Regions from separate parts of the Shewanella sp. WXL01 genome, predicted to be linked through region 2. Evidence: predicted binding sites of a transcription regulator. Region 2 holds the regulator's gene; the other holds the start of a gene.
The links. The regulator MetJ, encoded in region 2, represses methionine synthesis genes. The targets are predictions, from matches to a motif close to TAGACGTCTAGACGTCTA.

Region 1: metH (methionine synthase) is a predicted target of MetJ. The motif match lies at 8,419-8,436, and genes of this name have one in related genera.

The regions. Positions count from the first base shown of each region.
Region 1 covers NZ_JAAIKQ010000003.1:283,523-299,981, reverse strand. Annotated here, with positions in the region: gene G3R49_RS10080 (MipA/OmpV family protein) at 1-247, shown strand, start outside; gene cobO (cob(I)yrinic acid a,c-diamide adenosyltransferase) at 290-925, opposite strand; gene G3R49_RS10070 (cobyric acid synthase) at 922-2,460, opposite strand; gene cobU (bifunctional adenosylcobinamide kinase/adenosylcobinamide-phosphate guanylyltransferase) at 2,630-3,262, opposite strand; gene G3R49_RS10060 (adenosylcobinamide-GDP ribazoletransferase) at 3,259-4,047, opposite strand; gene cobT (nicotinate-nucleotide--dimethylbenzimidazole phosphoribosyltransferase) at 4,119-5,168, opposite strand; gene G3R49_RS10050 (iron ABC transporter permease) at 5,220-6,245, opposite strand; gene G3R49_RS10045 (ABC transporter ATP-binding protein) at 6,323-7,180, opposite strand; cobalamin riboswitch at 7,247-7,423, opposite strand; gene G3R49_RS10040 (histidine phosphatase family protein) at 7,679-8,380, opposite strand; gene metH (methionine synthase) at 8,606-12,322, shown strand; gene G3R49_RS10030 (YHYH protein) at 12,553-13,581, shown strand; gene G3R49_RS10025 (hypothetical protein) at 13,581-14,174, shown strand; gene G3R49_RS10020 (PD40 domain-containing protein) at 14,336-15,349, shown strand; gene G3R49_RS10015 (GGDEF domain-containing protein) at 15,384-16,459, opposite strand, start outside.
Region 2 covers NZ_JAAIKQ010000001.1:525,734-542,192, reverse strand. Annotated here, with positions in the region: gene G3R49_RS02150 (bifunctional aspartate kinase/homoserine dehydrogenase II) at 1-1,588, opposite strand, end outside; gene metB (cystathionine gamma-synthase) at 1,690-2,850, opposite strand; gene metJ (met regulon transcriptional regulator MetJ) at 3,059-3,373, shown strand; gene G3R49_RS02135 (sulfite exporter TauE/SafE family protein) at 3,514-4,254, shown strand; gene G3R49_RS02130 (LysR family transcriptional regulator) at 4,393-5,304, shown strand; gene G3R49_RS02125 (outer membrane beta-barrel protein) at 5,442-5,987, opposite strand; gene G3R49_RS02120 (efflux RND transporter periplasmic adaptor subunit) at 6,363-7,445, shown strand; gene G3R49_RS02115 (efflux RND transporter permease subunit) at 7,442-10,504, shown strand; gene G3R49_RS02110 (efflux transporter outer membrane subunit) at 10,491-11,966, shown strand; gene G3R49_RS02105 (hypothetical protein) at 12,102-12,806, opposite strand; gene G3R49_RS02100 (LruC domain-containing protein) at 12,890-15,163, opposite strand; gene G3R49_RS02095 (hypothetical protein) at 15,428-16,096, opposite strand; gene G3R49_RS02090 (glycosyltransferase family 4 protein) at 16,368-16,459, opposite strand, start outside.

The sequences.
Region 1 (16,459 bases), on a different contig from region 2:
CGATCTTACTTATATTGAAGGCTCAGAAATCGCAGAAAAAGGCTACAAGCCATCTAAACTGCTCAACTATCTAGATTTCTCATTTGAGGTCAATATTGGCGATGTTATTAACAGTCAATCAATGCAAAATTTGTGGCTCGGGTATAGTATTCACCACCGCTCTGGCATATTTGAGTCCAGCTCAGCGTTTGGTCGAATTAAAGGGGGCAGTAACTACCAAACTGTCACCCTGCAATGGCATTTTTAGCCCAGTCACTTCTGGGCGGTTATGCCGTTCTGCACAACTAAACTAATAGTCAAAACCAAGCTGAGCTTTTACACCCGCATTAAAAGCGTGTTTGGTTGGCTGAACTTCGCTGACGGTATCTGCAAGTTCAATAATGTCGCGGTGACAAGCGCGGCCTGTAATGATGACGTGTTGCATGGCTGGGCGTTTATTGAGCGCGTCAATAACCCGTTGTAAATCTAAATATTTATAAGTCACCATGTAGGTTAGCTCGTCCAGCAATACTAGGTTAATTGACTCATCTTGCAGCAGTTTTTCAGCAGCTTGCCAGGCATCTAATGCCGCCGCAGTGTCCTTTTCTCTATCTTGCGTTTCCCAGGTAAAGCCTGTGCCCATAACATGAAAATCAACGCCGTTTTTCTCAAGTAAGTTGCGCTCACCGCATTCCCAGCCGCCTTTAATAAATTGCACGACAGCCGCTTTTTGTCCGTGCCCCACTGCGCGCGTAACTGTGCCAAATCCAGCAGTTGATTTACCTTTACCATTGCCGGTGATTACCATTAGCACGCCTTTCTCAATTTGTGCAGCTTCAATTTTGGCATCAACTTTTTGTTTTACTTTTTGTTGTCTCTGCTTGTGACGCTCGTTCTTGTCGACCTTGGCATTCTCATTAGTGCTGTTATCTAGTTCGGTACTCATCTGATTATCCTTATCAATTTTTCAATGTCTAAATGCTGCTCAAGCACATCGGCTAGGCGCTCTAGTTGCTGCTCGCGTATCTGATTAATATCAATAGGTTGTGCCTGCTCTAGTCCTGCCCAGCTAAGTAGCTGCTGACAAGCCTGCTTTGAGTCGAATAGGCCGTGTACATAAGTGGCAAAGATTTGCTTATCTTGGCTTTCAAAACCATCTTGATAATGATTACCTCGTAAGTCACTAATGGCTACTGGTTGTTTATCTATTAGTGGTTCGGCTGCTGATTGTGCGGTGCTGTGCGCGAAAAGTTGCGACTGGCCGCAGTGGATTTCATAACCTGTAATTTCTGTAGTTTGTCCGTTAAGGGTTAACTTGCCAGTGACTTGCTTGAGGGCTTTATCTTGTTGCAATACGGTGTGCATTGGGATTAAGCCTAAGCCCTGTGACTCACCCGGTTTATCCTCAATACCATGCGGGTCGTTAATGCTTTGCCCAAGCATTTGATAGCCGCCACAAATGCCAATAACCTTGCCGCCATAGCGAAGGTGTCTTAGCAGTAATTCATCCCAGCCCTGTTGTTTTAGGAAAGCTAAGTCGGCGCGCACATTCTTACTGCCAGGCAAGATAACTAAATCTGCCTGCTCGAATGCGGTTTTGGCATCATCATTAATGCTAACGTAGTTAAAGTTAACTTGTGGGTGTAGCCTTAGCGGGTCAAAGTCAGTGTGATTACTAATGCGTGGCAGCACTAATACCAGTACATTCAGTGCTTGCTTAGTGGTTGTTGCGCCGCCTGAAACAAGCGCATCTTCAGCATCTAAATGCAGATCGTGCAAATAAGGCAGTACCCCAAGCACCGGCTTTTGGGTGTGCTGTTCTAGCCAGTCAATACCAGGTTGCAGCAAACTAATATCACCGCGAAAACGGTTTATTACAAAGCCTTTGACTCTGGTTTGCTCAGACTCACTCAGCAGTGCTAGGGTGCCTACAAGGTGAGCGAACACACCGCCTTTATCAATGTCTGCGATGATAATCACCGGGCAATCAGCTTGTTCAGCGAAGCCCATATTGGCAATATCGCCTTCACGCAGATTAATCTCAGCAGGGCTGCCAGCGCCTTCAATAAACACTAATTGGTATTGCTGTTTAAGCCTGTTGTATGACTCAAGTACGGCTTTTAATGCTAGCGATTTATAGTGTTTACTCTCTGGCCCAAAAAACGCTTTTGCTTCGAGCGTTGATAACGCCTTGCCGTGAATAATCACCTGCGCGCCAGTATCTGAGCTTGGTTTTAGTAGCACAGGGTTAAAGTCGGTATGCAGCGGCTGTTTGGCAGCTATGGCTTGCAGTGCTTGGGCGCGGCCTATCTCGCCACCATCTGCGGTAACTGCGCTATTGAGCGCCATATTCTGTGGCTTAAATGGCGCAACGCGAGCATCACAGTTCACACCTTGGCGGGAAAGCATGCGGGTAAACAAACGGCAAAGGCCGGCAACTAAGGTGCTTTTACCTGCATCTGAAGTGGTGCCTTGCACCATTAATGCGCCAGTAACCTGCTCGGTTTGCAATAACTCTTCATTGGAACTTTTATTTAAATCTTTAGACAAGGGCTGTCGTTACTCTTTTGATTGGCTTGCTGGGTTATGTTTATGGGTTTGGGCTGCTCTCGCTGGTCTTTAGTTGCTTCAATCGCAGCCGCTTTGTCGATTATTTATCGCCTTTTAAACTCAGTGGCAAACCTGCAACCACCAGTGTTACTTGATCAGCGATTTGAGCAATAGCCTGATTCAGCCAGCCTGCTTCATCAACAAACTCGCGCGACAACTCACCCATCGGCACTATGCCTGAGCCAACTTCGTTACTAACAATGACCAAATTTGATTTCATTTTTGGCAATACCGCTAATAATTGCTGCTTTTGTTGCTGCCAGTTCTGGCTGAGATTGACCTTATCTAACTGGGCGCGAACAATAGCGTTGGGCTGAGCATCACGCAGCGCAACCGCTTCATCACTGCTGTCACCTTGTTTTAGCAAGTGTTGGGTTAAATAAAGAGTTAGACAATCAACAAAGATGGTTTGATTAGGTTTATCAATCAGTTTGAGGGTTTCAGCTAGATAAAGCGGCTCTTCTAATAACTGCCACTCAATCTTTAGCTCTGGGTGGGTCACGTGGGCGCGGTCTTGCTGATGACGCTCAATGCGTTGGTGCATTTCATCATCAAACGCCTGAGCCGTTGCCAAATAAACGCAAGACTGACCAAGGTTGGCAAACTTTGCTACCGCTGACTCACCAAAGTGACTTTTGCCACTGCGGGCACCGCCTAGAATAAGTTGGATCATGAATTAAACCCCACTGCCAATAAAATCATATAACAGACAATTTCAGCGACTTGCTGACTTGCCCCTAAGGTATCGCCCGTGTAGCCACCAATTTGACGATTAAAACCAAAGCATAGCAACTGCCTAAGAATATAAAGACCCACTAATAAACTAAAACCTGCCACTGACGGTAAACAAAACAACACAGCTAATCCCGTCAGCAACAAAATCATTAAGTCATTAATGTGCTGCTCGTTAGCCAGCGGCTTCACTTTACTGACATCAATGTCTTGCACATAGCTTTCGGTAAATATCATGCTAGACGCCAGCACGCGGCTAAGCGTGTGTGCAACAACCAATGCGCTACAAGCCACCCAAGGGCTGTATAGTGCAAGCTCAATCAACAACTGCCATTTAAGCGCCAGTATCAGCACTAGCGCTAACACGCCATAGGTGCCAAGGCGCGAGTCTTTCATAATGTTGAGCTTGTCTTCGAGTGTCCAACCGCCACCAAAACCGTCGGCGGTATCGGCTAAACCATCTTCATGGAACCCACCAGTGATCAGCACACTGGCGATCATCGACAGCATTACCGCAACGCCGATAGGCAACACTAGCTGAGCCAGATAAAACACCAGTGCTGAGAGTGCGCCCACCAGCAAACCAACCATACCAAAGTAACGACTGGCGCGATTTAAATTATCATCGCCATAATCGACCCATTTTGGCACAGGGATGCGAGTGAAAAAGCTAAGCGCAACTAACAACAGATTTAGCTGACTTGCACTCACGCTCGGCTTTTCCATCTATAACATTCCCCTATTTAAGTCTTAAACTGATCAAGTTAATTAAGGCTTAAAATGATCGCGAAAAGCGACTAAACAACATCTTCTACACCGGCTGCGGCAAAGCTTGCCATGTCGTTATAAAAATTAATTGCAGCTTGAACCAGTGGCAATGCTAACGCCGCACCCGTGCCCTCACCCAAACGCATATCTAAATCTAGCAGTGGCTCAGCTTTTAAATGCTCTAACATGATTCTGTGTCCTTGCTCATTAGATTTATGAGCAAAGATTAAGTAATCACGCGCATCTGGGTGTAATTTAACTGCAGCAATGGCTGCAGCTGTGGCAATAAAGCCATCAATAATCACCATCATTTTACGGTCTGCTGCTGCCATAATGGCGCCAGTCATTTGCACAATTTCAAAACCGCCTAAGTGCGCCAAAATGTGGATAGGAGATACAAGCTTACTGCGGTGCAGTTTCAGCGCCTCGTTGATTAGGGCTGATTTTCGCTCAAAGGTTTTATCATCAATACCTGTACCGCGACCAACACAGCGGCTCACATCTAGCTCTAATAACGCTGCCATCATTGCGGTTGCCGCAGAGGTGTTACCTATGCCCATTTCTCCTAACGCAATCAGGTTTGAGCCAGATAAATGATGACGCTCAACCACTTCTTCTGCATAACCAAAACCATGACGAACTTGATCAATACTCATCGCAGGCGCTTGGTGAATGGCGTTGGTACCTTCACCTAATCTATGCTGAGTGACACCGCGATAGTTATCCAATGGTTTCGCGATACCGCAATCAATCACTTCAAGGTTAAAGCCCATTTGCTTGCTAAACACGTTAATCGCAGCGCCGCCAGCAACAAAGTTTTGCACCATTTGTCTGGTGACATCAATCGGCGCAATCGACACGCCAAACTTGGCAATGCCATGGTCGCCAGCAAATACCAACATGCCGGGTTGGGTGATTTCCAACTTTTTACATTCAGAATCTTTGCTGAGCTGCACTCTAGCAATTTGCGCAGCTAGCGGCTCTAATTTACCCAAAGCGCCTAACGGCTTGGTCTTTTGATTAATGGTGAGAGCGATTTGCTCATCAAACTTGCGACTAACCGGATCTACTGCAAACATCTTGACTCCGAAGTACAAAATCTAATAACGCCGGGCACTGAACTCAGTGAGTTAACGACGGCGACGTAAAATTAATAAGAAAAATACACTACCAATGGCTGAGGTAATAATCCCCACCGGCAGTTCCTGATTCGCTAGGATGCATCTAGCGACCACATCAACCCAAACTAAAAATAACCCGCCAAACAAGGCAGTAAGTAATAATGGCGACCGCCCAGGTAGGCACAAGCGTATAGTATGCGGGATCATCAAGCCAACAAATCCGATGCCTCCGCAGCTTGCCACCAGCACTGCTGTAATTAACGAGCAAAGTAACAACATGCTTAAACGCAAACGCGCCACATTAACACCCAGCGTGTGCGCAGACTCATCGCCCGCCTGCAGCGCCATAATTTGTCGTTTAAATGCTAAAATCACCAGCAGGCTGCCAACCACCACCAGCGTAGGTAATAGCAAGCCACTCCAACTGGCTTTGGCAAAACTGCCTAAGGTCCAAAACAGTACCGACGCGGCCGCTTGCGGGTCTGAAAAATACAACACTAGTGTGGTAAGTGCGCTAAACATGAATGAGGTGGCAACGCCCGACAACAACATGCGCTCAATTTGCGCATGTAATCCGCTGCCGGATAAAGCCAGCACCAGCAGCACCGACAAGCTCGCGCCTATAAATGCACCGATTGGCAAGCTAAACTGCGCAAGCGGGTTATCTTGCCATTGGGCGAGCAATGAATAGTCAAACCACTGCCCAAATACGCTAAATACCACCACAGCGCCAAATGATGCTCCAGCACTTATGCCAAATAAATAAGGGTCGGCCAGTGGGTTACGAGTCACGGTTTGCAGCACACTGCCCGCAATGGCAAGGCCTGCGCCTGCCACAAACGCCAGAATAACCCGAGGAAAACGAAGCTCAAAAACGATGCGCTCAACTAATGGGGATACAGATTCACTACCTGAACCTGCAGCGTCGGAAAAAGTAGCGCCGAAAACTTTAGCGCCTAAGCCAGTTACAATATCGCTAAAGCCAATATTGGCTGCGCCAAAGCTGGCTGCCAGTATAGGGGTAATCATCAGCATGATGCCAGTTAACACACAAGCGAGATAATAGCGCTGCGTCTGTTTATCTACCTGCGCTATTGGTTTAGTTAACCGCCCTAGCATTGCGCAGACTCCTTTGACCCAAACTCCGAGTCCAGTTGAGAATGTTTGCTATAGCTAGGAGTATTAAGATCGCTTGAACCTTGGTAACCATAGAAATAAGTAATCAATGGGCTTTGGTTTTGTGGATGCTCACCAACCTGGCAGCACACACCAAATACATCACCAATGCGAGATTCGGTCAGTACCGTTTTAGGCTCTCCATGGGCAACCACTTTGCCTTGATGCAACATAACTAACTCATCACACAAGGCGCTTGCGAGGTTTAAGTCATGAATTGAGGCAATCACGGTAATGCCTAGACTTTTTACCAGCTCAAGAATTTGAATTTGATAGCGCACATCTAAGTGGTTAGTCGGTTCATCTAGCACCAAAATTTGTGGCTGCTGCACTATGGCGCGGGCAATGAGCACTCGTTGTTTCTCACCACCTGAAAGCGCATTGAACATCTGCAAGGCTTTATCGCGCAGCCCTACCTGCTCAATCGCATCACTCACTTGCTGTTTATCTTCTTTGGTAAGCCTTGCCATTAACCCTTTGTGCGGAGTCAGCCCCATCGTCACTAGCTGAGTAACAGTTAACTCCACATGGGCTGGGGTATCTTGTTGCACCACAGCAACATTGAGGGCTAATGACTGCGACGAGTATTCCTCAATCGGTTTGCCTAACAAGGTAATGTCACCGCTATCTGGGGTGATGTAGCGGTATAAGCAGCGCAGCAAGCTAGATTTACCCGCACCATTCGGGCCGATAACGCCGAGCATCTTGCCTTTATCAAGACACAAACTCACATCATCAAGAATAAGCTGTTTACCCACCGTCCAACTCACGGCGGATACAGAAATGGCTGTCATAAACTACTCCGCTGAGTAACCCGCTCAGCATCAATTAGGTAAACTGGATTTGATTTATCCTGCAGGACATCTGCAAGACATCGGCATAGGTATCTGACTTAGGCGGCTTGTTTCACTAACTTCATTCACTTCAAAGGTGAAGTTAAACAATAACCACCATCACAGTTGCGGGTACAGTTCGGGATTGCCCGATTCCCTGATGCCAAATCAAAATGAATTTAAATATGGGTTAACCGTCAAGGCAAGAGCATGAGTGCTCTAACCATCGGAGCACACGAACTTTGATAGCGCAAGACGCCGTAAAATCGTCCCCTATGTTTACATTATGGGCTCCACTTTAGCATCCCTGCTAAAGAGGCTTGCTACCTCAAAGCTCATATACTCCCAATACACATGAATAACAGGTGCGATAGACATTCACAATTGAGGTCAACCTTCATATAACGCTTTGATTATCGCCTAACTTAAGCGACTCTCCAATAGCCGTTACAAAATCCTTTATATTTCAGGCCAGTTCAAACAAAACTGACAATTATCAATATCATCGCCCTCGACATACACATCCAAACTTAACAGCGCCGCATAAGGCAGTTTAAAGTGACTGAACATTGAGGCTGTTTGCCCCGTACTTAATACATGTGCCAGCAAGGCTTTTATCACCCCGCCGTGAGTCACTATTAGCGCGCTAGGCACAAATGCCTCTGTTTCCCCACTGTGATTAACATGAGTGTTGGAGCTCATATTGGCACTAATATTGGTATCAGGTTCAATCTGCGCCACCTCATTAATCACAGGCTCTAATGCTAGCAACACCCGCTGCTGAAAACTCAATAAAGACTCACCATTTTCTGGAGTATGTTGCTCATCCCATGGATCGCACCAGTAGGCTTGCATTTGTTCATCATAGTCTTGATAAAGCTGCTCGAAAGATTGCCCATCCCACACGCCAAAGTCGATTTCTTCTAGCCCTTCAACCAGCTGACATTCAAGGGATTTTTCCTTTGCGTACCCCTGACTCCAATTGGCGCAGCGCTGCAGCGATGAACTAAACACTCTATCAACGCTTGGCTCAATGCGTGATGCTGCGCGGCTCATTTGTGCTTGTCCAGCATCAGATAACGCGACATCAACCTTACCACGCAGAATTTGTCCGCCCTCACATTCACCGTGGCGCAATAACCACAACTTAATAATTTTCATAAAACCGCCTTGCTCTATTCTAAGCAACTCGCTTATTATGGACGTCTATACGTATAAAAGTCTAAAACTCCGAGCTGCTAGACTCAACTAGTTTAGTTATTTAAATCATTAAATACCCATAAATAGTTAGTTAGATAGCGACATTGTGGTAATAAATAATACTCAGCACAATGCTACACGCGGATGATAAACGGCAATAAAAGCTTACTTAGAGGTACCTTAGTAATGGATAAAGCGCGTTCCCATAGCCAAACCCTACAGCAACTAGAGCAATTGCTAGAGCAGCGCACGCTGTTTTTAGATGGCGCTATGGGTACCATGATCCAGGACTACAAGCTCGAAGAAGCTGACTTTAGAGGTGAACGCTTTAAAGACTGGCACTGCGATGTCAAAGGCAACAATGATATGCTGGTGTTAACCCAGCCAAATATCATCAAGCAAATCCATCGCGAATACCTGCTCGCAGGTTGTGACATTCTTGAGACCAATACCTTCAATGCGACCACCATCGCCATGGCCGACTACGATATGCAAGCGCAGTCAGCCGAAATTAACTTTGAAGGTGCGCGTCTTGCCCGTGAAGCCGCAGATGAAGTAGAGGCCGAGACAGGTCGTAGCTGTTTTGTTGCCGGTGTGCTTGGCCCAACTAACCGTACTTGCTCTATCAGTCCAGATGTAAATGACCCAGGCTTTCGTAATATCCACTTTGATGACCTTGTCGCTGCCTACACTGAGTCCACTCAAGCGTTAATCGACGGCGGCGCTGACATCATTCTGGTTGAAACCATTTTCGATACCCTTAACGCAAAAGCGGCACTATTTGCCATTGAGTCAGTATTCGACACTATTGGCGAGCGCTTGCCAGTGATGATTTCGGGCACGATTACCGATGCGTCAGGCCGCACCTTAACCGGGCAAACCACCGAGGGGTTTTACAACTCGTTAAGGCACATCAAGCCTTTATCTATCGGTCTTAACTGCGCCCTAGGTCCAAAAGAGCTGCGCCCTTACATCGAAGAGCTAGCTCGTATTTCTGAGTGCTACGTGTCTGCGCATCCTAATGCGGGTCTACCAAATGAGTTTGGTGGCTACGATGAAACGCCTGAAGAAATGGCTGAGGTGATTGGCGAGTGGGCTCAAGCTGGCATGCTTAATATTGTCGGCGGCTGCTGTGGTAGTACGCCTGCCCACATTAGCGCGATAAAACAAACCGTTGAGCAATTTGAGCCGCGCAAGCTGCCAGATATTCCGGTGGCCTGTCGTTTGTCAGGTCTAGAGCCGCTGACCATTGATTCAGACTCACTGTTTGTCAATGTGGGGGAGCGCGCGAACGTGACTGGCTCAGCTAAGTTTTTGCGCCTTATTAAAGAAGAAAAGTTTGAAGAAGCGCTGGATGTAGTGCGCGAGCAGGTTGAAAACGGCGCGCAGATCATCGACGTCAATATGGATGAGGGCATGCTTGATGGCGTCGCCAACATGCAAAAGTTCTTAAACCTTATCGCATCTGAGCCAGATATCTCCCGCGTACCAATCATGATCGACTCATCAAAGTGGGAAGTGATTGAAGCGGGCCTTAAGTGTGTTCAAGGCAAGTCCATTGTTAACTCGATCTCGATGAAAGAAGGCGAGCAAGCCTTTATCGAGCAAGCCACCCTGGTTAAACGCTACGGCGCAGCTGCCATTGTGATGGCATTTGATGAAGACGGTCAGGCAGATACGCGCGAGCGTAAAACCGAGATTTGTACCCGTGCCTATCATCTATTGGTAGATGTGGTTGGCTTCCCGCCTGAAGACATTATTTTTGACCCGAACATTTTCGCGATTGCCACTGGTATCGACGAGCACGACAACTATGCTGTCGATTTTATTGAGGCGATTAAAGACATTAAAGCCACCCTGCCCCACGCCATGATCTCAGGCGGCGTGTCGAATGTGTCATTCTCGTTTCGTGGTAATAACGTGGTGCGTGAAGCCATTCACGCGGTGTTCTTATACCATGCGATTAAAGTCGGCATGGACATGGGTATTGTTAACGCAGGTCAGCTAGCCATTTACGATGACATCGACCCAGAGCTAAAAGAGAAAGTTGAGAACGTAGTACTTAACCTTCCATGCCCAGTTGAAGGCACCAGCAATACTGAAATTTTATTGGACGTAGCAGAGAAGTTCCGCGGCGACGGCAAACAAGCAGGTAAAAAAGAAGACCTCGCCTGGCGCGAGCTGCCTGTTGCTGAGCGCTTATCTCACGCCCTAGTAAAAGGCATTACAGAGTACATTGACCAAGACACCGAAGAAGCGCGCCTACAAGCCTCAAGACCACTGGATGTCATTGAAGGGCCGTTGATGGACGGCATGAACGTGGTGGGTGATTTATTTGGCGCAGGTAAAATGTTCCTACCGCAAGTGGTAAAATCAGCTCGGGTTATGAAAAAAGCGGTTGCCTACCTCAACCCATTTATTGAAGCCGAAAAAGTCGAAGGACAGTCCAACGGCAAGGTGTTGATGGTGACCGTAAAAGGCGATGTTCACGACATTGGCAAAAACATTGTTGGCGTCGTGCTCGCGTGTAACGGTTATGAGGTCATTGATCTTGGGGTAATGGTACCGGTTGAAAAAATCATTGAAGTCGCCAAAGCCGAAAACGTCGATATTATCGGGATGTCGGGGCTTATCACTCCAAGTCTTGATGAGATGGTACACAATGTAAAAACCTTTGAGCGTGAAGGCCTAACCTTACCTGCCATCATTGGCGGCGCCACCTGCTCGAAAATTCACACAGCAGTAAAAATTGCACCGCACTATCCACATGGCGCTATCTACATTGCAGATGCTTCACGCGCCGTACCTATGGTCTCTAAACTAATCAACGACGACACCCGTCACACTACGATTGATGAGATATATAAAGAATACGACGTAATGCGAGAAAAGCGTCTGTCACAAACCAAGCGCAAAAACATTGTCTCTATAGAAGATGCGCGGGAAAACCGCTGCCAACACGATTGGGATAACTATACGCCGTTCACCCCAAAAGTGCTGGGCAAGCAAGTGTTTGATGACTACCCATTAGAAGATTTAGTCGACCGTATCGACTGGACACCATTTTTTAGAAGCTGGGAGCTGCACGGCCGCTTCCCAGATATTCTTGAAGACGAGGTAGTCGGTGAAGAAGCGCGCAAGCTGTTTAAAGATGGTAAAGCCATGCTTGAAACCATTATCAAAGAAAAATGGCTGACCGCCAAAGGCGTCATTGGCTTGTTCCCTGCCAATACAGTTAACCATGACGATATTGAGCTATATACCGATGAAAGCCGCGAGCAAGTACTGATGACGACTCACCATCTACGGATGCAACTTGAGCGCGTAGGTAACGACAACTTCTGTTTAAGTGATTTTGTCGCACCAAAAACTAGTGGCGTTGCGGATTACATGGGTGGATTTGCAGTAACCGCGGGGCATGGCATTGATGAGCATATCGCACGTTTTGAAGCCGCTCACGATGACTACAACGCGATTATGCTCAAATGCTTAGCGGACCGCTTAGCTGAAGCCTTTGCTGAGCGTATGCATGAACGTGTACGTAAAGAGTTTTGGGGCTACGCGTCTGATGAAGCCTTAGACAATGAAGCGCTGATTCGCGAGAAGTATAAAGGCATTCGCCCAGCCCCAGGCTACCCTGCTTGCCCAGATCATACAGAAAAAGGCCTGCTATGGGATTTACTTAAGCCCGATGAGTGCATTGACCTGAATATCACAGAAAGTTACGCCATGTACCCAACGGCAGCAGTGTCTGGCTGGTACTTTGCTCATCCACAATCGCGCTATTTTGGTGTGACTAATGTCGGTAAAGATCAGGTAGAAGACTACGCTAAACGTAAAGGGATGACAGTTGCTGAAACCGAGAAATGGTTAGCACCTGTGTTGGATTATGATCCTGAGTAGCTTTTGATGTTAAAGACGCGGCTGAGTACAACCGAGATTCAACAGCAATTATCAGCCGCAACTCACATCTCGAAATAACAGTAAGCTCAAAAACACCTCCAATCACCCAGCGGTTAGCTTATTAAACTATTGGACAGACAAATCTGCACGATCTCTGCACATTTTCTACATCAACGATGCACATTTACCTACTAGGCTACAATTAACAAACTGTTAACTGGAGCCTGGTTATGACATTTACCCGCTTGTTCAACCTTCAATGTACTCACCTTGCAATCATATTAATGGCTAGCCTAACGCTAGTCGGCTGCGGCGGTGACTCTGATAATCAAGCTGCGAGCGAAACACCTGTCTCTGACGGCTCCGAGGACAACTCTGGAGAAGATTCGAGTGGCGACTCAGGCGATAATTCGGGAGACACAGGTAGTTCGGGGCTGACCGCTAATGTGCTTTGTGACTATGAAAATAGCAGCTACAACGAGTCGCCATCGGTAATGAATACCAGTAATGCCAAATGGACATGCGATAGCAACGCTAGGCTGCTAGATGCCAACGGCATACCTGATCATGCAACTGGCGAGTTTCCCAACTCTGGCAACCCAAACTACATCTATGAATATGATGTAACTGCTAGCTACAGCTTAGACCCGGTGCAAACCGATAATGCCACCACACTTGGTGGCCCACGAGGCGTGCTGGGTTACGTACTTAATGGTGTAAAAATCGATGCCAGTACAGCAGGTACCTGCGATGACTCGGGCAATAACTGTAGCTTGATTGGCAATGAAGGCAACTGGAACATCGAAGCCCTCGGTCAATCGAACTTTAATTTTGGCACCGATGACAATAACGCGCATGTACAACCTGACGGTCAATATCATTACCATGGCATGCCAGAAGGGTTTATCGAATTACAAGGTGGCGGCGAAGGTCGTATCACCTTAATTGCCTGGGCGGCTGATGGTTTTCCTATCTATGCGCGCTATGGCTATGACCAGGCTGAAAATGCTAGTTCAAGCATTCGCCCCATGCTGGGCAGTTATCAACTCGTTAGCTCTACAAGTAGCAATCGCCCCAGTGTTGATATCTACCCTTTAGGTACCTTTGCTCAGGACTGGCAATACGTCGCTGGCAGCGGCGATTTAGATGAATGCAATGGCCGCTTTGGTGTTACACCCGAGTTTCCGCAAGGCATCTATCATTATTATGCCACTGACACCTACCCTTACTTTCAACGTTGCATCAAAGGGGCGATATAATGTCACTAAAGACCTCTTCCCTTTGGCTCGTGTTAACGCTAGTAGCAGCGTTTGTTAGCGGCCAGAGTAACGCTCACATGATGGTGGCACAAAAAGGCACGCTGAACATAGTCAATAACCAAGTGTATATGGTGTTATCTCTACCGGTGTCAGCCTTTAATGGAATTGATGATGACCAGGATGAACTGTTATCAAGTGCGGAACTTGAGCGTCATCGCCAATTCATTAAGCAGCAAGTCTTATCGCGAGTGCAACTGTCTAGTGTGGATATCACAGAGGAAGGTGCGGCGGTAAGTACAGCTAAAAGTGCAGCCCACAAAGATCAACTGCCACTTCGCGGCATCATGCTATCACTGGCTTCCCATGGTAAATCGCCCTCAAAACAGCTCATTGTGCTGGGTCAATTTACGCTTAAGAGTAATCAACTCGATAACCAAAATTATCGGCACGCCAGCCTTGAATTCGCTGTAGACACATTTGGCACCGAGGCAAATGAACAGCAAATTGAAATGACCGTGACGCAAGATAAAACCAATCGGCGAACATTGTTGTTTACACCAAAGCTTGCCAGTCAACAATTGCAGCCACACTGATAAATGCGAACTTTGATTCACATTGGTATTTAATCAGGTTATGATGTCGACAATTTAACCAGTGCCTGTATTCGGCAGGTTCTTCGCTATGCCGTAAGTTGCTGGTTTTGTATCGCAAGCCTTGTGTTTATGACCAAGAGCAGCCCCTAACAGGAAACATCATGACCGACATTCACCACAAAGCATCGACTCAGCTGAAAAGTAAACTGACATTTGCAGCAACACTATTACTCACCGGAAGTGCGCTAATTAGCAGCCAAATAGCCTGTGCGGCAGATACGACTAATATCAAAAAGGCTAGCAAGGCTCCATATTACAACCCTGCGGCTTACGATAAAGCAGTCGAGTTCGCTCCTGGCATCATCTCAACCCAAGCGCATTTTGAGATCAACACTGTGTTTAATAAAACTGGCGATAAGGTGTTATTTGCGCGCTGCAGTGATGATTTTAGCCGCTGCACCATGATGGAATCTGACTACAAAAATGGCCAATGGCAAACGCCAAAAGCCCTGCCCTTTTCCGGTAAATACCTTGAAGCCGACCCTTATTACAATGCCGACTATAGTCAGGTCTACTTCGTATCAAAAAGGCCAATTAATCAAGGCGAGGCGCTGGCAGAGACTGTCAACATTTGGCGGACTAAGCTTATTGTTTCAGCAGACGGTGTTTCTGGAGATAGTGGCTCAGGGGATAGCTCAAGCTGGGAGGCGCCAGAATACCTAGCGGAGCTAAGCTCAAATGCTGATGATTTATATCCATCGATTACAGATAGTGGTGACTTGTACTTCCCTTCATTTAGAGATAACCGCCGCACCATGTATGTAGCTAAAAAACAGGGGGAAAATAGCTTTGCTAAACCTGTCGCCTTAGATGAAGCTATCTTTGGTAAAAATGCCAGTATTGGCGACTCTATGGTGAGCCGCGATGGCACGGTAATGTTGCTGAGCATTAAGGGACGTGCAGACAGTTTAGGTAAAGGTGACTTGTACATTGCCCGTAAGGTCAATGGCGAGTGGACCAAGGCCAAAAGCTTAGGTGATAAAGTGAATACCGCTAACCATGAATTCACCCCAATTATATCGCCAGATGGCAAATACCTATTCTTTACCCGAGTAGAAAATGGTCGCGGCAACCTTTATCAAATTCATCTCAATGCGCTAGATAATGTTGAGTAACCCTAGACAATGAGGGGCTTTGCCCCTCAGCAAATTAAAATGACGGTCTGGCTTCCAATAAAATAGGCGCATCACCATCATGGAAGCTCACCTGATTGCGTCCCTGGCGCTTTGAGTGGTACAGGGCAAGATCTGCTCGGTGTAATAGCTCTTCCCAATGAGGGTCGTCCCGCTCTTGCTTGGCAATACCAATGGATACAGTCAGCGGAATTGAATGCCCTTTAAACTCCAGCGGCGAGTTCTCAATCCGCTGCTTAAGCCGCTGTGATAACAGGTGCAAGTTCACCACATCTTCACCGCTAAACAACAGCAAAAACTCCTCACCACCGTAGCGGAACAAATGATCACTGGTTCGCATCGACTCCTGGGCTAATTTGGTTACATGCTTAAGCGCCATATCACCAAACTGATGCCCAAAGTCATCATTAATCTTCTTAAAGTGGTCGATGTCGATCATCACAATACAAAAATCGCTATTACCTTGTTTGCCCGCATCAAATGCTTCCGATGCCACGGTATCAAGTGCGCCGCGATTCATCCAGCCGGTCAGCTGATCTGTATGCGAAGCCTTTCGCAGGGCTATTTCTTGCTTGCGGAACACAATCAAACCACAAGCCATGTTCACCAAAGACAAAAATGCTAATACCGCTAGGGAGCCAGAAGTTTGCAAGAACTCATCACCTGCTTTGGTTAATGGTAGTTGCTGATCAAATACCACCACCAAAAAGCGCACAAACTGCTGAGTGAAGAAAATCACCTCAGCAAACATTAAAGGAAAATAAGCAATGTGATAATCCGGCGCCTTAGATACAGCGCGGATAAGCACCCACAGCACCGACAGGTTTATCACCATCAATAGCGGGTAAATAATTAATAAGCGATTGGTAATGGTATCAAGCAACCCTGGTACATAATGACAAATAAACAGTGCCAGTGACGCGAGAATTGCCACGTCCCATCTTGGTAATAACCCAAGGTGACGACGAATGCCAACCCAAATCGCAAGATGAGCCAGCAGGTACAACATATTGGCTAGAGCTGGGCCAAGAATATACGGTACAGGACCATAGTAGCTGAGCAAACCAATACAGTTACTGATAAAAAAGAACA
Region 2 (16,459 bases):
TAATATCCAACGCGACAATTTCATCACAGCTAAGCTCTTGCAGCTCATCAAATAAGTGATCGTAATGCCACTCATTGCCTTGCTGAGCAAATTCAAGCTGCCAGTTATCAAGATCGATGCCATGCTCTTGAATTAGCGCTTTGCGCGAGCTAACTAAGCCTACAAGATCAACTGATGCTTCAAGCTCACGATTAAGCGTGTGTTGCGAACGTTTAAATAGCTCAATCCAGGCTTCACCAATGTTGCCCACTCCCAGCAGCAATACGCCAATGCGCATACGTGGGCCAGCGCAGCGGCGGTGTACCTTTTGGGTGAGTAGATTCACTTGCGTCGCTGGCACTAAGGTCACAAGGCTCAAACTATCTTCATAAATAGGTTTAGCATCGCGGCTCAGTAAACGCGCGAAACTGCGGCGATACAACTTGGCATCAGCGCTCACCAATGCAACTAAACCAAGATTACTGTGATGCTCAAGCTCGCTAATGCCAAATTGCTCCGTATGCTGCTCAAGTAGTGATTCCACAATCGCTTGATTTTCAACAGTAAAAGCAATTTCACATTTTTGCTGACCATGATTCCACACGCCTAATGGATTAAGCGCGAGCTCTTTCACCACTTCAAGTAACTCAGCTAATTTGGCTTCAATCTTAAATGAGAAGACCGCCACTTTATTAAGGCTAGTCACCACTGGCGCACTGGCTGATGAGCTTTGCGGTGCGATCAAGGTAAAGTCGGTGTGAGAAGCATAGCTTGAGCGAACCGCTAAGCTCACCTCGGTATTAAACAGTGGCTGCAACGTGCGGCAATGCAATACTGGTGAACCTAAATGTGCCAGTTTGTCAGCCTCAGCTAACGATAAACTATTAAGCAATTTGGCATCGTTGATCTTATTTGGGTCGGCGTTGAATACGCCCTCAACATCGGTCCAAATCGTCACCCGACCAATATCGGCAAGGCTAGCAATTAAAGTCGCGCTGTAGTCAGAGCCATTGCGGCCAAGCAGTAAGGTATCGCCATTGTCGTTGGCACAAATAAAGCCGGTGATCACCAAGCGCTCATTCGGGTGTTTTGCCAATAACTGCTGTACTTTCGCTTTAGATTCATCAAGGCGAATATTGGGGACGCCGCCTTCATCAGCCAACAAAATTGAGCACGCATCCACATGCGATGCTGCAACACCTTGTTCACGTAAGAGCGCAGCCATCAGTCTCGCCGACCAACGCTCGCCAAAGCTCACCACTTGATTAAGTTGATATTCGTTGCGCTCAGGCAAAGATAATAAAGTCACTAATTGCGCTTTATCGGTCGATAAACGTTCGCGTAAGTCACGCGCTTGCTCGTTAGACAGCAGCTGCTCAATCAGGTTTTGCTGAAAGCTAATTAATACCTGCAGCTCTTCTTGCCACAACTCGCCATCTTCACGCAGTTTTAGCAGCTTATATAAGAAGTTAGTGCTCTTACCAGCGGCAGACACCACCACGAGATCGTCGCTATTGCCATGGGTCAATATAATGTGTGCGACACGGCGATAACAGTCCGCATCAGCCAGACTTGAACCACCAAATTTATGTAAATGACCTCGTGCCATTTGTCACTCCTTAAACTACGCGGCAATACTCGATATGTGCCGCGTACAACTTACTTTATTGCGTGCGATTTTCTAAATATATGTGGACAAAAATTAACGCTTTATAGAGCTGCAACCGCATCTAAGCCAGCTTTGATGTCTGCGCTTAGATCGTCACCATCCTCAATGCCGACAGATAGTCTCAATAATGTGTCTTCAACACCAGCCTCTAGGCGAGCTTCTCGCTCCATTGCACGGTGGGTCATGGTTGCCGGAACGGCTACTAAACTTTCCACGCCGCCTAAACTTTCAGCAACACTGAACAATTTCAGCGCATCTAAAAAGGCGACAACCTCGGCCTCACCACCTTTAAGCTCGAAACTTAACATAGCGCCGAAACCTTTTTGTTGTTTCTGCGCAATTTCGTGGCCTTGATGGTCAGATAATCCCGGGTAATACACTTTTGCAACGCTTTCATGGCTAGTTAGCAGCGCAACAATCTTTTGTGCATTGGCTTGATGCTCACGAATACGCACACCTAAAGTGCGAATGCCGCGTAATGCTAAGTAACTGTCAAAAGCGCTGCCCGTAAGCCCTAAGGTATTCGACCACCAATGTAATAACTCGCCTAGCTCAGCATCTTTTGCGACTACTGCGCCGCCAACCACGTCACTATGGCCATTGATATATTTAGTAGTGGAATGAATCACGATGTCGGCGCCTAAATCGAGCGGCTGCTGCAAAATTGGCGACAAGAAGGTGTTATCAACCACAACCCAAGCGCCAACCTCGTGGCTTGCCTGTGCAATGGGTGCAATATCCACCACTCTTAATAGCGGGTTTGATGGGGTTTCAAGCCAAACCATTTTTGGCTTTTGCTTAATTGCCTGCGCTAATGCTTGCTCATCGGTTTGATCGACAACCAATAATTTAAACGCGCCCTTTTTGGCAAGATTTGTGAACAAACGATAGCTGCCACCATAACAATCGTGGGGTACAACGATTAAATCCTCAGGCTCAAGTAGACTGGTGACCAAAGTAATGGCCGCCATACCGGTACAGGTCACAACACCTGTTGCTCCGTTTTCAAGTTGAGCAATAGTATCTCCAAGGATATTACGGGTTGGGTTACCCGAGCGGCTATAGTCGAACTCGCGTGGATTTTTATGACCATCAAAAGAGTAGTTGGTCGACAGATAAATCGGCGGCACAACCGCGCCATACTGGGTGTCACTTTCAATACCTTGGCGCACTGCCACTGTCGCATTTTGAGGTTTGGCCATCATTGACTCCTAAATCAACCACTCAAGAAAGAGATGTCTAGACGTCCAAATGTACCTAACCCAAACATCAGCGTCAATAGGAAATAGCCATATAGACATCTAAACATCGAGAAATCTATTTGCATTGCACACAATTTCGTTGCAATAATTTGACTAACGTAGATAAGGGGTTAAAATCAGCCCCGAATTCAAAGCTAAAGGTGAGTTAATGACTGAGTGGAACGGCGACTATATTAGCCCATACGCCGAGCATGGCAAAAAGAATGAACAAGTAAAGAAGATTACTGTGTCCATCCCTTTAAAGGTGCTAAAAGTATTAACTGACGAGCGTACTCGCCGCCAGGTAAATAACCTACGCCATGCCACTAACAGTGAGCTGTTATGCGAAGCTTTCTTGCATGCATACACAGGTCAGCCACTGCCAAATGACGATGACTTATCTAAAGAGCAACCAGACCAAATTCCTGCTGAAGCAAAAAAATTGATGGATGCTATGGGCATCGAGTGGGAAGACGTAGAATAGTCTGCAAACCATATCGAATTTTAAGATGCTTCAATCGCTCAGGTGGTTGAAGCATTTTTTATTACTCTCGCACCTATTTTTTGCTCCCGCGCCAAGGCGCAGCTTGCTCAAGTTCAAGCCATAATAAATATGGAAGTAACATGACAATAGTCGACCCGTTAAGTCTGATCCTAGCTTCAATCATCATGTTTGCTGGTGCGCTAACTCAAAGCCTAATTGGCTTTGGTTTAGCAGTTGTGGCAACGCCGCTGTTGTATATTGTCGACCCAGACTTAGTGCCTGTGCCGGTAATATTAATGGGCTTTTCGATTTCAGCGTTGACCTTATATCGCGAGCGCAGCGCACTTGAATTTAACGGACTACAATACGCTCTCATTGGCCGCGTGCCAGGCGGACTCCTTGGTGCCAGTCTACTGATACTCGCACCAGCTGATATTCTCGGCCTAATGATTGCAGGTATTGTGCTGCTAGCAGTATTACTTAGCATCTATAAAATCACTGCGCCCGTGAATAAGCTCACCTTGTTTATTGCTGGGATCTTTTCGGGGATTTTTGGCAATATTGCCGCGATTGGCGGCCCGCCATTAGCAATACTGTTAGCTGGCAAAGCCGCTGCTGACTTTCGCGCTGCTTTATCTGCGTTTTTTGTCTTTAGCTCAATGATCGCACTGGCCATATTGGCGATATATGGATTAGTACAATGGCAACATCTCGTTATCGCGGCCATGCTTTTGCCCTCTGTGATATTAGGGCACAAAGTGGCTGGTAAATATGTACACAATATTGATAAAGACCTGACGCGAAAAGTCACCTTTATTTTGTGTAGCTTAAGCGCGCTCATCCTGGCTACTAAATCAATTATTAGCTTAATGGCTACTTAGTTTGCCCTCACGTTTGTCAACTTTCATCGCTTAGCGATGGTGTCGCTGTGAGTTCCATCATGCTTATCAACGTGTTGTTTGACAGTAATCTCTTGATACATCTACACTCATTCTTTTGTCTAACCTAAGGTGTATCAGTTGAATATCAATGACTTAGAGTTATTTATAGCGGTTGCTAAACTCGGTAGCTTTTCTAAAGCCGCAGATTCATTTGATACCAGACGCGCGTTAGTTAGCCGCCGAATTGGCGAGCTAGAAAAACAATTAGGCGCGCCACTTTTTATTCGCACCACGCGCGCAATGTCGCTAACTCCCAGTGGCGAGCAATTCTTAGAGCAAGTGGAGCCTTTAGTTGGGCAATTTCTCAATGCTGCTCGCATGGTTGAAAACCAGCAATCTCAGTTACAAGGGAAGCTTAGAATTGGTCTCTTGCCATTTATGGAGCGACTGCTCGATAGGCAAATAGCGGAGTTCATGCGAAAGCACCCACAAATCAAACTAGAGATCTTTATGGTCTCAGGTGGCTATCGCGAGCTTACTCGGCTCGGGTTAGATTTTGTCATTGATGTAGGCAAGCTAGAAGACAGCAGCTTTGTTGCCAAAAAGCTCACATCTTTCAAGCTAAAACTCTTTGCTACACCAGAATATCTGGCGCAGCACGATGAAATCACTTGCGTGGAGGACTTGGCGAAACACTCAATGATTGCCTCAACTGGCGGCACAATCCAAAACCATATCATGATCGATGACCAGACTTTTTCTATCGATTACAGCCTAGTCACCAACGACTTTAGTTCCTTATTTAGTTTTTGTCTTGCCGGTGCTGGAATCGCTTTTCTGCCCTACAGTCTTGTCACTGAGCATCTAGAAAACCAACAATTAGTCAGTATCTTGCCTGAGATTGAGTCTGACTATATTGACTCATATCTGGTTTATCCAAGTCGTCAACATATGTCACTAGCCGCAAAAATGTTTGCCAGTAATATTATTGATGTCGCGCAAGAACTGGATAAGTCAGAATCGGCTTACTACTCAAATAAATTAAAATAATGGCAAAACCCAAATACAAAAAAGGCATAACAAGATGGGATGTTATGCCGTACAAATGCTGTACAAAAAATAGGGAGTTAATATAAAACTGGTGGGTTTCAACCTACCCACCGTGAGTTGATGGACAAAATGAACGCTTAGAACTTGTAGTCAAACGTCAGGTAGATTTGCTGACTATCACTAATTTCGATGCCATTTTTGTCATAGTCTTGAGCAAGGTAGCGATAGCCTAAGTCGCTTGAGAAATGCTCCGTCCACTTGTATTGCACACCAGCTTGACCACCCCAAACAAAATCTGCCGATGATTTACCACCAATCTTGTTGTCATTGGCACCCGCGGTAACACCGACGAATAGGTTAACGTCTTTATGTACAGGAATTAAATAATCATAACTGGCCAACCAGCTGTATTGCTCCTGCTTATATTGAGAGCCGCCCTGATTAAACTTATCTTCCATGTAGCTAAAAGTACCAGTAATACGGTGTTGCTGTTCAATCAACATACCAATGCGGCCTTGCCACGCTTCACCTTCGGTATCTTTATTAACAGTACCTTCAACCGTATCCATTTGGTAACCCACACCGGCACCCGCAAAGAAGTCAATTTCAACAGCATTGGCGACAGAGCTAGTTGCCATTAATGCTGTGGCTATGGCTAATGTTTTGAATGATTGCGTTTTCATAATCTTCCCCTTACAGAGTTACTTATTGATTCATTTGCTTTCGACGTCACAAATAGTAATCAAAGCAATCGGGTTAATTAACTAGCGAAAACGACTCACTTTGTCTCAAAAAACAAGACAAAATCTATTTATATCAATCACATCAAATCTGGTTACATTCGCGCCCACAACCAACAACATCAACGCCAAAGATAAAATAACATACAAAACAAATGCGCAACAAAATCAGACTTATTAGCCTCAAATGAGTGTACAAACGGCGCAACAACTCGATTGTCTCATTTTTTAAGACAATAAGAACCAGCTAGGTGGGTTAATCAGCATGGGTATCGAATCTTAAAATAACCTTATCAAATAGAGAGGATGAATAATAAGATGCCAACTAAACAAACCTGCATACTCACAGCAAGCTTATTCGCGCTTACTGCTTGTGGTAATCCAGCCGCAACTGAAATTAAACCCACTCAACCAATCGCTGTAATCAATATTGACCAAATAAACCAGCAGCATAGCCTGCGCTTTTCTGGTGTGGTTGAGTCTCAAAATAGAGCGAGTCTCGCGTTTCGCGTACCTGGCACGCTGCAGCAAATCATGTTCAACCAAGGTGAGCACGTAAAAGCCGGGCAAGTTATCGCACAGCTCGATCCACACGATTTTCAAGTACGAGTTAATGAACTAAAAGCCCGACTAATTGAGGCAAAAGCATCACTTCAACAAGCAGAGAATGAGCTAAAACGCACCCAGGCTGCAAACAAAGACAAAGCCATTGCTGACGTTAATGTCGAACGCGCTAAAACCGGTGTTGCCCGTGCTCAAGCGGGAGTTGAAGTCGTATCGCTTAATTTGCAACAGGCCGAAGATTCATTGCGCTATACCCAGTTAACAGCGCCATTTGATGGCGTGATTGGCAAGCGTAACTTTGACAACTTTGAACAGGTTACCCCAGGAATTGGCTTTGTCACCATCCACCAGCCGCAATCTATTCAAGCAGTAATTGATATCTCTGAGTCATTACTAAGCGAGGTTTATCGCGGGCAACAAGCCATTATTAGCAGCGCTGATACTGAGCAAACCTTAGTTGGGCAAATCAGTGAAATCACTACTATTGCAGACCCGATTAAGCGCACTTACAGCGCAACAATCAAAATTGAACAAGGTGGTGAGCTTTACTACCCGGGTAAGGTGATTAACGCGCGTATTAACCCAACGGAGCAATCTGCAGCGACTTACTGCGTGCCATCTAGTGCTATCTTCACGGTTGATCAGCAAACTCATGTGTCAAAAGTCGAATCTGCAACCGTTAAGATGATGCCAGTAGAGCTTATTCGCGCTGGGCTCGACACTAGCTGTATTCAAGGCTCATTTACCGGCAATGAGAGCATCATCATTGCTGGCGCAGCTTTCTTAGACGATGGCGCCGACGCCAGTAATATTGTTGATCTAGGAATGACTAAATGAATCTAGCTGAATTTGCCATTAGACAGCGTGTATTCGTTGTATTTTTCACCGTACTGGCAACCATTGCTGGTATTTATTCATACTTTGATCTCGGTAAGCTCGAAGACCCGTCGTTCACGGTTAAAACCGCGGTTGTTGTGACCTTGTACCCAGGCGCATCAGCAAGTGAGGTTGAACAGCTAGTAACTGACACAGTCGAAACTAAGCTGCAAGAAATGGGTTCACTGAAAACCCTGCGCTCGCTTTCGAAACCCGGCGTATCAATGATTTTTGTCGACCTTGTGAGTGAGCTGCCCAGTGATGCTCTGCCGCAGCAATGGGACTTACTCCGCCGCAAAGTGACTGATATTAAGCTACTGTTGCCACCAGAGGCGCAAATTAGCGTCGTACAAGATGAGTTTTCAGAAGTCTACGGCATGCTATTTGCCATCCATAGCCAGGATGCGCCATCACATCAACTAAAAGATTATGCCAAAGAGCTACAACGTCGCTTAAAAGCAGTATCTGGCATCAAGAAAATTGAACTACATGGCGTACAAAACCGTGTGGTGCATATTGATATCAGCGACGAGCGTATCGCCGAGTCTGGTTTATCTGCAGCACAGGTAATTAACCAGCTTAATAGCCAGAATATGCCATTGGACTCTGGCAGTTTTAAAATGGGCATTGAGCGCTTGCGCGTTGCACAAACTGGCGCGTTCACCGATATCGAAGACATCAAAAATGTAATGATAAAATCCGGTGTCGGCCAACTATCAACCGGATTGATTAGGCTTGGCGACATTAGCGATATTTACTATGACTATCAAAAGCCTGCGTTAACTCAAAGCCGCTACAATGGCGAGCCGGCAATCACCCTAGCGGTAAGTCCGGTTAACGGTATTAACGTGGTATCGCTTGGCGATGAGCTCACGCAAATCATCAATGACTTTCAGGCAGAGCTGCCTGTTGGCGTAAACATCAGCACCATTGCATTTCAACCAGAAGAAGTGCACGACTCCATCACCACCTTTATTAACAATCTACTTGAAAGTATTGCGATTGTTGTCGTCGTATTAATGCTATTTATGGGCTGGCAAAGTGCGCTGATTGTGGGCGCGAGTTTATTGCTGACGATTCTTTCAACCTTAATCTTCATGAATTTTGCCGGTATCGACCTCCAACGGGTGTCGGTAGGCTCGTTCATCTTAGCCCTTGGGATGCTGGTCGATAACGCGATTGTCATTGCCGACATGTTCAGCTCAAAACTCAAGCAAGGCAAAGCACGTTTAGCCGCTGCGACTGAAAGCGTTGGCGAAACCGCCCTACCTTTATTGGGTGCTACGCTGATTGCAATTATGGGTGCAAGCCCAGTGATCTTCTCCACCACTGATGCGTCTGAATTTGCCATTTCAGTAGTGCAGATCCTAGCAAGCTCTATGTTGCTGTCGTGGGTAATCGCCATGACCTTTACGCCGCTAATGTGCTGGCTATTTATTAAAACGCCGGAGCAAAGCGACGAGAGCAAGCCAAGTAAGTTCAAAACCGTGTTTACTCGCGTAATCACCTGGACTATCAATAACCCAAAACGCACCATTGCATCAGCGGCACTTGCTGTAGCGCTGACCTTAGTGATCGCGCCTCTGGTAAAAGTTAACTTTATTCCAACTTCCGATCGCGAAATGGTGTTCCTTGATTATTGGCTACCTAATGGCAGCCAAACAGAGCAAGCGTCCAAAGACATGCTAGTGATTGAGAAGTGGTTGATAGCGCGCCCAGAAGTTGAGTCGATTGCCAGCTATATTGGTGCCAGTGCGCCACGTTTTTCGGTAACAGTCGAACCAGAGCCTTTGGATAGCAGTTATGGGCAAATCTTAATTAATACGCATGACTTTCAAAGCATTGAAACCTTAGTAAGCGAAGGTAATCAGTGGCTTGCGCAGCACTTCCCACAAGCTCAACCGAGATTCCGCGCACTCAAGCTAGCAACCAAAGATAAGTTCAGTATTGAGGTTCGCTATTCAGGCCCAGATCCGAAAGTGTTGCATGAGCTTTCAAGCCAAGCACAGCAAGTGTTACAGCAACACCCAAATACTCGTTATGTTCGCGACGACTGGCGTCAAGAGAGCAAGGTGTTAGTGCCTATCATCAACCAGGAAAAAGCCCGCCTTGCAGGAGTAAACCGAGCTGATATTTCATTGGCAATCAAGCGTGCTACCGACGGTTTCACCGTAGGACAACTGCGCCAGGAAGACACATTACTGCCAATAATCATGCGCTCACCTAACTCAAGTATTGATGATATGGGTGACATTCCTGTGCGCTCGCTACTTGGCGTACATAGTGTACCGCTCTCGCATGTGGTTGATGGCTTTGAAGTGCGCGGTGAACAAAGCATGCTTTGGCGCCGAGACCGTGTACCAACACTAACGGTTCAAGCAGGTGTACATGGCGAAACCATAGGCAAGGTGCGCAACCAGATTAGCGCACAAATCGAAGCAATTGCGCTACCTCCTGGCTACACCATGGAGTGGGGCGGAGAATATGCTGACGAGCAAGAAGCTATTGACGACATTTTGCTGCAAACACCAAAAGCATTTTTGATTATGGTGATCATTCTTGTCGCACTATTTGGCGCCTTTAAACAGCCATTGATCATTCTAACCACAGTGCCACTTGCGGCGATTGGTGTGTGCTGGTCATTGCTGTTACTCGACAAACCATTTGGTTTTATGGCGCTTGTAGGAGCAATTGCGCTTTCGGGCATGATTATCAAAAACGGCATTGTTCTGGCCGATCAAATCGAGCTTGAAAGACAAAATGGTAAGTCACTGGATGATGCCATTCTCGATGCCACACTTAATCGCACTATGGCGATCACTATGGGTGCACTCACAACGGCGTTAGGGATGATCCCGCTCCTAAGCGATCTGTTATTTGATCAAATGGCAGCCACCATTATTGGCGGGCTCGTTGTTGCTACCGCCCTCACCCTGCTGTTAATGCCAGCACTTTACAAGGTGAGCTTTAACAGCCAATCAACCACTAGATCGCAGGAGCAGCTAAATGAACAAGCGTAAACTCACATTGGCTATAACCTTGCTACTTAGCGGTTGTAGCATGACACCAGAATATGACGTTGAGCAGGTAATTTCGGTAGATAAAGTATATCTACATCAGTCAAATACCACAGATGTAGCTGCAAGTGAGTCTCACTGGTGGTCTAGCTTTAACGATCCGCAACTCAATTTACTGATTGAGCAGGTTCAGCAGCAAAACTTAACCATAGAAGTTGCCGCCCAACGCATTCAAGCGGCAAAGGCTTATCAACAAGCGGTGTCATCGTTTAGCATTCCAACCGTATCATTGGGAGCTGGCGGTTTTTCTTACGGCATATCTGAGAAAGATCCACTGTTAGGTGACATGGTTTCCGGCATTCAAAACCCGCTCAATGGTCAGCAATTGGAGCTGATTGATAAAGACCAGTATGGCTTTATGGTAGGCGCCAATATCAGCTGGGAAATGGATGTATTTGGCAAGCTAGATGCATTAAGCCAAGCTGCCAGTATTCGCCTTGAGCAAGCCGAGATTTTGCAGCAAGGCATGGTCACCTTGATTACCACAGACTTAATCCATAACTATTTACAATATCGTGGCGCTCAAGAGCGACTGGCTATCGCGAAGCAAAATATCGACGAGCAGCAACAAACATTGGAGATGGTGACAAGCTTGGTGGATGCGGGTTACGGCTCAGACTTAGACCTTGCCAAAGCTAGGGCGGCACTGGCTGGTGTTAAAGCAAGTCAGGTCGTGTTTGAAACAGCTGAGAAAGTGCACTTGTATCGTATCGCCACTTTACTTGGCCAACATCCAAGTACAGTGCTAGATAAGTTTTCAGCAGCCGAGCTTCCTGTGGTAACAGGTAAAATACCTGTTGGCTTGCCATCAGATTTGCTCAAACGCAGAACCGACATCGCCTTTGCAGAGAGAGATATGGCAGCAATTAACCAAGAGCTTGGGGCGAGCATTGCAGCACAATACCCAAGCTTTTACATTACGGCATCACCGGCAACGCTAGCAAAGAATGCCGACGACCTGTTTAGTTCAGGCTCTAGTGCATGGCTAGGGTTTGCAGGTGTCACCTGGGATGTGTTTGACGGTGGCCGTGGTGATGCCATGGTCGAGCTGCAACAAGCAAGGTTTGAACAAGCAAGGTTACGCTATAAGCAAACGGTGAACGATGCATTTAATGAGGTCGAAACCACCTTAATGACTTATGGCAATAGCTTGATGTTCCATAAACAACTCGCCGAGGCAGCCGAGCAATCAAGTAAAGCTGTCGCCAAAGCAAAAAGTTTGTACAAAGCTGGGTTAATTGACTACCTACAAGTACTCGATGCTCAGCGTCAAGACAATCAGGTAAAAGATGCCATTGTGCTGGCTAAGCTTAATGTCGCCAATAATTTATTACTGGTAAATAAAGCGCTAGGCGGTGATTGGCAGGTGCCCGCCGATACACAAACTCTTGCTCAAGCACACTAAGCCGTTGAGTTAGCTATCCAGTTACTTAACTGAGGCTGTTGCTTAGTCGCTAACGAAAAGTAAGTAAAAGCCTCTTAATACAAAGCCCTAATGCAGATTCTGCACTAGGGCTTTTTTTAGCTTAACTTTGCTAGGTTAGTTAAACGTTAACTGCTGCTGTTCAACTTGACTATCATATTGCCAGCTTTGATATTGTGGTTCGCTGCCATCATAAAACCACACTACTGCCATCAAACTCGCTTGGTGATTTGCTACCTTCAAAGTATCGTTAAGCTGACCGTTATCAAGCGGGCCGCGAAGCAAGCATGACTCATAATTAACAGTGATATTTGCCCCCTGAGTAAAGTCATCACAGAGTGAGAAATAGCCGCGCTTGCCGTTGGTAAGCGCCACCTGAACCTCAAGCTCAAACACTGCTTGCATTTCAAAGTCTGCATCGACAACCAGATCATCGAGCGAAGTTGGATCGGGTGTTGGTTCCTCTTCTTCAGGAGGTGTAGGCTCCTCTGGTGGTGTTTGATCATCACCTTCATCTGTACCGCCAGTATCGGTATCACCTGTGCCACCTGTATCAGTGTCACCTGTTGATGTTGGCGTGTTAGCTACTGGAGCTGGAGATTCTCCCCCACCGCCGCCTCCACCACAGGCACTTAGCAAACTAATCACTGATATAGCCAGCAGGCTTGGTAATATATTCATTGGCGTACCTTTGCGTTGTAAAAAGTCAAACCAAGTTTGTTTATGTTCGTCCTGCTCAGCAGCTGATTGTTCAGAATGATAGTTAGCAGCGGTTGCATTATTTTTCGTTTGAGCAGCAATCTTGTGAGTTAGCTTATTCATATTAATTACCTCAATATTCGATTCGGGTTGGCCAGTCAGTGACCTTGATTGGCTCACTGACTGCTCTGGCTAGCATTTGTCAGTTAAAACACCAGCTCTTCAATTTTGTTGATGTACCAGTCAGCATTCGTGTTACCGCTTGGGTCTGCTGCAAAATCGACAAACTCTGGGTATGCATTATCTAAACGCTCTTTCTCTAATGGGTGCTCCCAGTTATCAGGCACTTCAATCGCCCAGCTCATACCGTTTTCATCCTGGAAGTATTGACCTTGAGATGGTGATGATGCGTCATCATGGGCCCCTAAAAAGCGTGGGTCGAATAGATCGGTCGGCGCTTTGTTCTTTAGGTGTATCTCAAGTGAACGGCCAGGGTTCTTGCCATCAGTAATGTTCTTGGCGGCTAAGCCATGGTCGGTATTGGGCGTAGCAAAGATAAATGGGTCGTAAGGGAATGCCGGCATTAATTCAACGTCAACAGCCTCCACAAACGGAACCGTCATATTCCAACTTGCACGATAGCTAGTACCGCAACCGGCTTCGGTTCTGAAGTATTCACAGTTATTACCGCGTGTCGCGTGCTGCCATAGGTCTTCACTAAACACCATCACGGCATTGGTTTGCCCTTGCTCTAGCGGCGACTGAGTTTGTTTCACACCTTGAATTGACCATTCAATGGCTGATTCTTGTACATTGCTGCGCGCTACATCCGGCAATTGGATTGCAAAACCGTTGTGATACCAGGCGCCCATAGCGACTAGATGTGCTTCAAAACCTACACGACGAACATGATTATTTTTCTCGTACTGAACAATGCGCAGCTGCATCACTACATCGTTCATGTCAAAATCGCCTTGATTGGGGAACAAATCTTCATAGGCTAATGTGGTATAGGTTGATGAAGATGGGTAATAAGTCATCTTCACGCCAGTTTCCGTCACTGTTAACGCGTAGTCTTCAACCTCACCATCACTTACACCACCGGTAGGTAAAATATCTGGCGTGCTACTTAAACGAAAACGCGCCCAGGTGTCACCGGCTTTAGCCCAGTTAGGTACATCAATCATGACGCTCGATTGCCCTGGTGCCATTTTTTTCGCGCTTACAACACGATCTTCGCCGTCGAATTCACCATCTTGGCCCCAATCAATCCAGGCGTTGAGGTAGCCATCACTGCCAGTAACATCCACCAGCAACACCGCAGTCTCACCAATCTCGAAACCTGTTGGCATGCTGATGCCATCATCGTCATCAATACCATCACTAGAATCGTCCGATAATGGCGCAGGGTAACCGTCTGATTCATTGTCATTTAGCTTACCTAAACTCAAGCCTTCAATGATGCCGTGGCGGGCGCCATTATCAGACATTAACGTTGAATAAGAATTTGGCGCATCACCAAAATCTACAGAGTCACCGACTGGCACTTCAGCAAGGGCGCAACGCGCGCCATCGTTTGAGGTTGAAGAAGGACCATAAGAAAACAGCTCTGCTTGTGGGTTTGCATCAGCGACATTGAGCTTATACACGTTACCGTCACGATTGTTACTCATGTAAAGATTGCCGTCTGGGTCAAAGAACTGCGCGCCAAAGGTAAAGCTCTTACTTGCTGTAACCACAGTACCTAAGTTTTGATACTCACCAGTATTTGGGTCAATTTGCAGTAGCTTGCCACTAGTGCCGTTAGTCACTGCGTAGAGGTAACCATCAAAGGGGTGAAAGGCAAAATCGGTAATATTGTAGTTAACCAAACTACTTTGATTGGTGACTAATTCCATCACAGGATTCGCGTTGTCTAACTCAACCTTGAATAAACCGAGGTTTTTGCGATACCCAAACCAGGTATTGCTATCAATGGCAACGTCACCCACATAGAAGTTAGTCGTTCCAACCGAGCCGTGTTTAACTAAGTTAAGTGGCGTTGTTTGATATTGATTGTCGATGCGGCTCAAGGTTTGATTATCATAGTCCCAGCCGTATAAATAGTTGTCGCTGTAACTAAAGCCAGTGCCATTAATCGCGGCGTTAACCCCCATTGCATCCGACAGCACCACATAACTACCTGTACTAAGGTCTACACCATAGGTAATAGGGTTGCCCGCTGGCGTTTGCACAATAAAGGCTTGGGTTGGGCAAGCATTAAATGGCTCACTGGCCTTCGCACCTTGCGCCATGAGTAAACCAGCACCTGCAAATAGCAGATAGAAACTAGATTTCATCATTGATCGATTTGCGAGACCACTGCTGTTGGCACCGGCATGTTGCACGTTTTGTACAAGCCGAGCATCATCAAAAACACCCTGCTTATTATTTGAGGCTTGTTGGACTGACTGAACAGTCTTGGTTGCTAAAGAAGTCATAGGCTGATCTCGCTCTGTTAGTATCGGTAAACAGGTATTGCATAGACCAGACCAACTTTTTACTTCTTTAAAATCAATAAATTAAAATTCACCTTTGTGACAAACAATGCAAAATAGCATTCTGCATTGCAATTCGAAAAGTGATAAATAGAATTTGGGTTTGGTAAGAATGGGGTTGTGAATCGGGTAGGAAAAGCGATCATGAGATCTGTATTAGAAAGAGAGGCCATACTAATCACGAGTATGCCTCTCGAATCTTGTTAATTAGCTTTGCAAGAACATTGTCATTTTTGCATTAATATCAATCTTAGCTACTAGATCATTTTGTTTATTGTAAAATGCAATATCTTGATTGGACAGCCATTTGAAGTCTCCAAGTTTATAAGCAAAAGCAAACTCATTTGGGTCCTCATCTACTAATAAACACTCGAATACTAAAGAACCACTTAAATCACTTACACATAATTTAGCAGTAAACTCATCTAGGTCGTGATGACACGTTATTTGAGCAACCAACTTCCTTGCTGGATTTTTTTTCGTTTTTTTGAAAACCCAATGAAAATCATAGGCAGACGCAACAACGTTTCTAAAGCAGTCTTCAAGCAATAAAGGGTCCCAACCTTGTCCTTGACTTACTTTCAACAACCCAATATTAAGCGCATGTAAGATACTCTTTTTTTTCTCTATCTTGTCCAGCAACAAGTATCTTTCAAAATCAAAGACCACTTTAACTGTCATAACCTTCATATAAATGTGAGGAAGCCCCTCTTCAGAAGAACACTCAACCAAAACTTTCCAGAAGCCATTCGTTTTAAACTTCTTAGGGAAAAAACTGAAATATTGCGCAGCAATACATCTAACATCATTTCTAAACTGATGCCGTAAATCTTTATTTTCCTCTGGCAAATCTAAATCGAATTCTCTGAGAAGCATTGGTCTTTATCCTACATTTGATTGTGACCTTTGATGCATCGTCATGGGCACATTTTTTACTCATCACCTAATGCTTGCCATCTTGCGTCTAACGCTGCTTGTTAAATCAGAACCAAACGCCGATGCGATTAATGGAAGCCTATATGCTATTCAGCAAAATCCCATTCAATCACAGCATCGCCCCTACTCTTTCAGAGTTAGCTTTAGCAGCCCCTAGACAGAATGGTACCCCAGCTGATGCAACTAAGCTAAAAACAATCACTACCTTTGATCAAAGTTCACTCAATAATCTGTGCCAGTTATCCACCACGTTTTGCCATTGCTGATGTCGCCATTTCTGTAAATTAATATGGGAGTAATCAT